Regions from separate parts of the Rhodopseudomonas sp. NSM genome, predicted to be linked through region 2. Evidence: riboswitches for the same ligand, from Rfam matches in the RefSeq annotation. Region 2 holds a riboswitch; the other holds the start of a gene.
The links. A riboswitch is a leader RNA that binds a small molecule or an ion and turns the genes downstream of it on or off. The one in region 2 is predicted to bind S-adenosylmethionine.
Positions count from the first base shown of each region.

Region 1: another riboswitch for S-adenosylmethionine. It lies ahead of ACTZWT_RS24360 (O-succinylhomoserine sulfhydrylase); the one in region 2 lies ahead of metX (homoserine O-acetyltransferase MetX).

Region 1 covers NZ_JBQTCH010000015.1:7,346-10,747, forward strand. The annotation lists gene ACTZWT_RS24350 (Uma2 family endonuclease) at 1-381, shown strand, start outside; gene ACTZWT_RS24355 (2'-deoxycytidine 5'-triphosphate deaminase) at 615-1,721, opposite strand; SAM riboswitch at 1,831-1,910, shown strand; gene ACTZWT_RS24360 (O-succinylhomoserine sulfhydrylase) at 1,986-3,227, shown strand.
Region 2 covers NZ_JBQTCH010000007.1:5,042-8,443, reverse strand. The annotation lists gene hisC (histidinol-phosphate transaminase) at 1-201, opposite strand, end outside; gene ACTZWT_RS17655 (chorismate mutase) at 241-1,089, opposite strand; SAM riboswitch at 1,424-1,503, shown strand; gene metX (homoserine O-acetyltransferase MetX) at 1,600-2,802, shown strand; gene metW (methionine biosynthesis protein MetW) at 2,804-3,402, shown strand, end outside.

The sequences.
Region 1 (3,402 bases), on a different contig from region 2:
GGATCCGGCGATTACAGACCCGAGCCCGATGTCGTCGTGATCGACGCCGACTTCGCGGCGGGTCAGCGGTTCGTGACGCGCGCCTATCTGCTCGCGGAAATCGTCTCCGAGAGCGACGACGTCACGGTCTCCGGAATGCCGGACAGTTGGATCGAGGTCAAACGGCAGATCTATCTCGCACATGCGCCGTGCGAGGCGGTGTTGATCGTTCAGCAGAACCGCATCGAGGCACGGCTGGATATCAAGACCGGGAATGGCTGGGATTCGATGATACTTGGCGGCATCGAAGCAGAGTTGCGCTTGCCGCAATTCGGCCTCGGCTGTCGCCTCGGCGACCTCTACGACGGCACACCACTGCGGCCCCGCGCACGCCGCACGTAGAGCAGTTCTGCTTTTGACGGAATCAGAACTCGCGATCCGGTTGCCGCCGTCATCCTGAGGTGCCCTCCGGGCCGCGCGGGGCGCGGCGCGGCGGGCCTCGAAGGATGGGCCGCAGGCACCTTCGGGCCGCATCCTTCGAGGCGCGCTACGCGCGCACCTCAGGATGACGACTCTGCACTCGAGAAGGCCGCATCGCTTCAATCAATCGATGAACCGCGCCAGCGTCCGTCCAACTACACCTTGAAATGCTTGCTCAGCTTCAAACTCTGGCCCTGATAGTTCGAGCCGATCTTCTGGCCGTAGAGCGCGGCGGGGCGGGACAGCATTTTTTCGTAGATCAGGCGGCCGACGATCTGGCCGTGTTCGAGGATGAACGGCACTTCGCGCGAGCGGACTTCCAACACCGCGCGCGAGCCGAGCCCGCCGGCGCCCTCGTAGCCGAAGCCGGGATCGAAGAAGCCCGCATAGTGCACGCGGAATTCGCCGACCAGGGGATCGAACGGCACCATCTCGGCGGCGTAGTCCGGCGGCACCTGGACGGCTTCCTTCGAGGCGAGGATGTAGAACTCGCCGGGGTCGAGGATCAGCGTGCCGTCGGGACGTGCGGCGATCGGCTCCCAGAACTCGCCGACCGCATAGCCGCCGCGGCGGTCGATATCGACCACGCCGGTGTGGCGCTTGGCGCGGTAGCCGACAAAACCGTTCGCGTTCTCGCCCGACAGATCGACGCTGAGCGCGACGCCGCCATTGAGATCGGCGTCGTCGGCATCGACCAGCCGCTCCAGATCGTGCAGCGCGTCGAGTTCGTCGGCGTCGAGCGTGGCGTGGCCTGTGCGGAAGCGGACCTGCGACAGCCGCGAGCCCTCGCGCAGCAGCACCGGGAAGGTCTTCGGGCTGATCTCGGCGTAGAGCGGCCCGTGATAGCCGGCGCCGATCATGTCGAAGCGGCGGGTGCCGTCGGCGATCACCCGGGTGAAGACATCGAGCCGGCCGGTCGAGCTTTTCGGATTGGCGGCGGCGACGATGGTCTTCGGCAGCGCCAGGCTCTCCAGCAGCGGCACGATGTAGACGCAGTTGGTCTCCAGCACGGCGCCGTCGGACAGGTCGATCTCGTGCAGCTTGAGCTCGTCGATCCGCTCGGCGACGGTGCAGTCCGGCCCCGGCAGGAAGCTCGCGCGCACCCGATAGGCGATGCCGCCGAGCCGCAGATCGAGGCTGGCCGGCTGGATCTGGCTCTCGACGAACGGATATTCCGGCAGGATCAGCCCGGCCTCGGCCATCGCCGCGATCATGCGGTCGGGCAGAATCCCATCGGCATCGGGCGGCAACGCGAACGGCACGGCGGCGATCCTCACGGCGGCCGCACGGCCGCCAGACGCGGAAAATACTGGATTTCATCGGTTATCCGATGGCCGGCTTGACGGGAAGTGTTCGGAGGATTATGAGCCCGACTTATCCCGTGGTGATTTGAGCCGGCCGGCTTGCAGCCACGTTAAACAAGTCGCTAAACAGGCCGGGGACAATGTGATCCCGGCTTGTGGAAATTTTTCCAGGCCGGTTTTTTTGTGCCCGCACCGACCGGTGTGGTCACGAATGGAGACCACATGTCCGAGACCAAATCGCCCGATTCCAGCACGCCCGCCCCCAAGCCCACGATTGCCATCCCCGACACCGCGCATTATCGCCGCGAGACCCGGCTGGTGCATTCCGGCAGCCTGCGCTCGCAATATGGCGAGACCTCCGAGGCGCTGTTCCTGACCCAGGGCTTTGTCTACGACAGCGCCGAGCAGTGCGAGGCGCGCTTCACCGGCGACGACGCCGGCTTCCAGTATTCGCGGTTCTCCAATCCGACGGTGTTCAGCTTCGAGCAGCGGATGGCGGAATTCGAGGGTGCGGAAGCCGCGCGCGCCACCGCCACCGGGATGGCCGCGGTGACCGCCGCGATGCTGGCGCCGCTGCGCGCCGGCGATCACGTCGTCGCCTCGAAGGCGATGTTCGGCTCGTGCCGCTACGTCGTCGAGGATCTCTTGCCGCGCTACGGCATCGAATCGACGCTGGTCGACGGGCTCGATCTCGACCAGTGGCAGCAGGCGCTACGCCCCAACACCAAAACGTTCTTCCTCGAAAGCCCGACCAATCCGACGCTCGACGTGCTCGACATCGGCGCGATCGCCGAAATCGCACATGCGGGCGGCGCGCGGCTCGTCGTCGACAACGTGTTCGCGACGCCGATCTGGCAGAGCCCGCTCGCGCTCGGCGCCGACGTCGTCGTGTATTCGGCGACCAAGCACATCGACGGCCAGGGCCGCTGCCTCGGCGGCGTGGTGCTGTCGACGCAGGCGTTCATCGAGGAGCATATCCAGATGTATCTGCGCCAGACCGGGCCGTCGCTGTCGCCGTTCAACGCCTGGGTGCTGCTGAAGGGGCTGGAGACGCTGGCGGTGCGCGTCCGGGCGCAGACCGAGACCGCGGCCGCGATCGCCGACGCGCTCGCCGGGCATCCGAAGATTCCGCGGCTGGTCTATCCCGGCCGCGCCGATCACCCGCAGGCGGCGACCGTGAAGAAGCAGATGGGCGCCGGCTCGACGCTGATCGGCTTCGAGGTCGCGGGCGGCAAGGCCGAGGCGTTCCGCTTCCTCAACGCGCTGAAGCTGATCCGGATCAGCAACAATCTGGGCGACGCCAAGAGCCTCGTCACGCATCCGGCGACGACGACCCATCAGAGGCTGAAGCCGGAAGCCCGCGCCGAACTCGGCATCAGCGAAGGCTTCATCCGCTACTCGGTCGGCCTCGAGCACAAGGACGACCTGATCGAGGACATCGTCGCGGCGCTGGAGAAGGTGTAGCGCCGGTTAGGTCTCCGTGCCCCGGATGCTGCGCGGCGCGCCGCCCTTCGCGGCGTGACGCCTGCTGATCCGGGACCCCGGTTGATAGTTCGGTGACCACGCCGGTCTCAGCAAACCGGGGTCCCGGATCTGCGAAGCAGCGCTGCGCGCTGCATCGCGCCCGGGACACGCGGAG
Region 2 (3,402 bases):
CACCCGCGAGGTGCCTTCCGGATAATCCTCGAGATGGTCCGCCGCGCTCTTATAGGCCGCGATCGCGTGCGGCGACGGGCCGAACGGGGTTTCGTTGGCCGAGAGCTTGAACACCTTGCGGCCGGCTTCGGGCACGGGGCTCTTGCCGGGGGTGTAGGGCGCAATATCGAGAATGCCGGGCTTCGGCACGGGACGGGACATCGTCTACTCCGGAGTGTCAGGCGGCTGAAAGCCGGGCCGTCAGGTCAGGGCCTTGCCGCTCGGGGGCACCGTATAGCGCCTCGCGTGGCTGCCGACGAGGCCCGATGAGCGCACCGAGGCCCCCGCTGCGATCAGGGCAGCCTTGATCTGGTCGAGGCTCCCGGGGGCGGAAATCGACACCAGCAGCGCCGCGCCGTCGAAAGCGGTATCCGGCACCGCCACGACTTCGGCCAGCGGCGAGATCGCTCGGGCGATCTCGGCGTTCCAGCCCGACACCCGGATACTCCAGGTTTCGACCTCGGTGACCATGGCGCTGTCGGCGACCCGCGACACCACGAATACCGGCAGCGCCGCCGGATGGTCGGCGCGCTCGATGAAGGGCAGCCGGGCGATGATCTTCGGCGCGCCGTCGGCCTCCAGCGCCAGCCACCACGGCGTGCTGCCGGAGGTCGCCGACACCAGCGCGAGGTCGCCCTTGGAGCGCGCCACCGCCTCGACCGCCGCGGAGGCCGAGAAATGCGGCACATAGGGCACGGTGAAGCCGAAATGGAACCGGGCCGAATCCCGCATCGCGGATTCGCCCAGCGACTGGTCGACATGCACGGCGAACGGCGCTTGGACATAAGTGAAGGTGGCGATGATCACCCGCCAGATGCTCTCGACGGTGTCGAGCGGCAGGATGCCCTTATGGCGCTGCACCAGCCGCCGCATCATGTCGGCCTCGCGCGCCGGCCGGAACGCCGAGCCGACCTCCTGGGTCTGCTTCACCGAAATCAGCCGGTCGATGATGTCGCCGCGCTGCATCAGCAGCTGGTGGACCTGCTCGTCGATACTGTCGATCTCCTGCCGCAATTCGGTGAGCGACGGCGGCGAGGGCGGTTGGGTCATGGTCGGCCTTGCGGGTTCGAACGTCCGGGAGATACCGCCCCTGATTAGAAAACAGGGCCCGCGAAAGCAAAGGAAACGTTGATCGATTCCCTCTCAACCGCCGCAGCGCGCTCCCTCTCCCGCCTGCGGGAGAGGGCTGGGGTGAGGGCGAGCCGGGCACGGACGCTGCGATCCGCCGAGAGTCAGCTTCCCCCACCCGCCGCGCTTCGCGCGTCGACCTCCCCCGCAAGCGGGAGAGGTTGCGCCGTGCCCGTTGGAAGGCATCCCGGAACAAGCCGCGCCGCCCGCCAAAGGCCCAATATTGACGGCTCCGGACTTCGTGATTAGAGTCCCAGCCAGATCCCGTGGTCATTTGAGCCGGCCGGCTTGCAGCCACGTTAAACAACTCGCTAAACAGGCCGGGGACAGTTTCTGATCCCGGCCGAACCGATGTTCAGGCCGGGTTTTTTATTGGCTCGGCCGCTCTTATCTGAGGTCAGCGTGGATCTCCGCGCTGAGGCCGTTGGCAATATGATGAACATACATTCGGCAAAAGGCCCCATGGCTGCGAATGGCGAGCGCCCGCACGAGGCCGATCATCCGACGTCGCTGGTGGCGTCGTTCGGCGCCGACCAGCCGCTGCGGCTCGATTGCGGCGTCGACCTCGCCCCGTTCCAGATCGCCTACCAGACCTACGGCACGCTCAACGCCGACAGGAGCAACGCCATCCTGGTCTGCCACGCGCTGACGATGGACCAGCACGTCGCCAACGTGCACCCGATCACCGGCAAGCCCGGCGGGTGGCTGACGCTGGTCGGTCCGGGCAAGCCGATCGACACCGACCGCTACTTCGTCATCTGCTCGAACGTGATCGGCAGTTGCATGGGGTCGACCGGCCCGGCCTCGACCAATCCGGCCACCGGCAAGGTCTGGGGCCTCGATTTCCCGGTCATCACCATCCCCGACATGGTCCGGGCCCAGGCGATGCTGATCGACCGGCTCGGCGTCGACAAATTGTTCTGCGTGGTCGGCGGCTCGATGGGTGGCATGCAGGTGCTGCAATGGAGCGTCGCCTATCCGGAGCGGGTGTTCTCGGCGATGCCGATCGCCTGCGCGACAAGGCATTCGGCGCAGAACATCGCCTTCCACGAACTCGGCCGCCAGGCGGTGATGGCCGATCCGGACTGGGCCCACGGCCGCTATGTCGAGACCGGCGCGCATCCGCACCGCGGCCTCGCGGTGGCGCGGATGGCCGCGCACATCACCTATCTGTCCGACGCCGCTTTGCACCGCAAGTTCGGCCGCAGGATGCAGGACCGCGAGCTGCCGACGTTCTCGTTCGACGCCGATTTCCAGGTCGAGAGCTATCTGCGCTATCAGGGCTCGTCCTTCGTCGAGCGCTTCGACGCCAATTCGTATCTCTATCTGACCCGCGCGATGGATTATTTCGATATCGCCGCCGACCATCACGGCGTGCTGGCGGCGGCGTTCCGCGGCACCCAGACCCGGTTCTGCGTGGTGTCCTTCACCTCGGACTGGCTGTTCCCGACGCCGGAATCGCGCGCGATCGTGCACGCGCTCAACGCCGGCGGCGCGCGGGTGTCGTTCGCCGAAGTCGAGACCGACAAGGGCCACGACGCCTTCCTGCTCGACGAGCCGGAATTCATCGACATCGCCCGCGCCTTCCTGCATTCGGCGGCGACCGCGCGCGGGCTCGACCGGACGGGGCGCTGAGATGGCGGTGCAGGAGAGCTTGCCGCTGGAGCCGCAGGCGCGGACCACGTTGCGGGTGCATCGCGCCGATCATCTGCTGGTCGCCGACATGGTCGAGCCCGGCTCCAAGGTGCTCGACGTCGGCTGCGGCGAGGGCGATCTGATGCAGTTGCTCGAATCCCGCGGCGTCGATTGCCGCGGCATCGAGCTGTCGCGCGAGGGCGTCAACCGCTGCGTCTCGCGCGGCCTCGCGGTGGTGCAGGGCGACGCCGACACCGACCTCGATAACTACACCGCCGACGCCTTCGACTACGTGATCCTGTCGCAGACGCTGCAGGCGACGCGGCAGCCCAGGGTCGTGCTGGAGAACCTGCTGCGGATCGGCCGCCGCGCGATCGTGTCGTTTCCGAATTTCGGCTACATCAACATGCGGCTGCAACTGCTGATCAACGGCCAGATGCCGCGCACCGACAATCTGCCGGCGACCTGGTACGACACCCCGAACATCCACTTTTGTACCATCAAGGATTTCGTCCTGCTGTGCGACGAGATCGACGTCAAGATGGAACGCGCGGTGGCGCTCGACCGCTACGGCCGGCCGCTGCGGCTCAACGCGCCGTG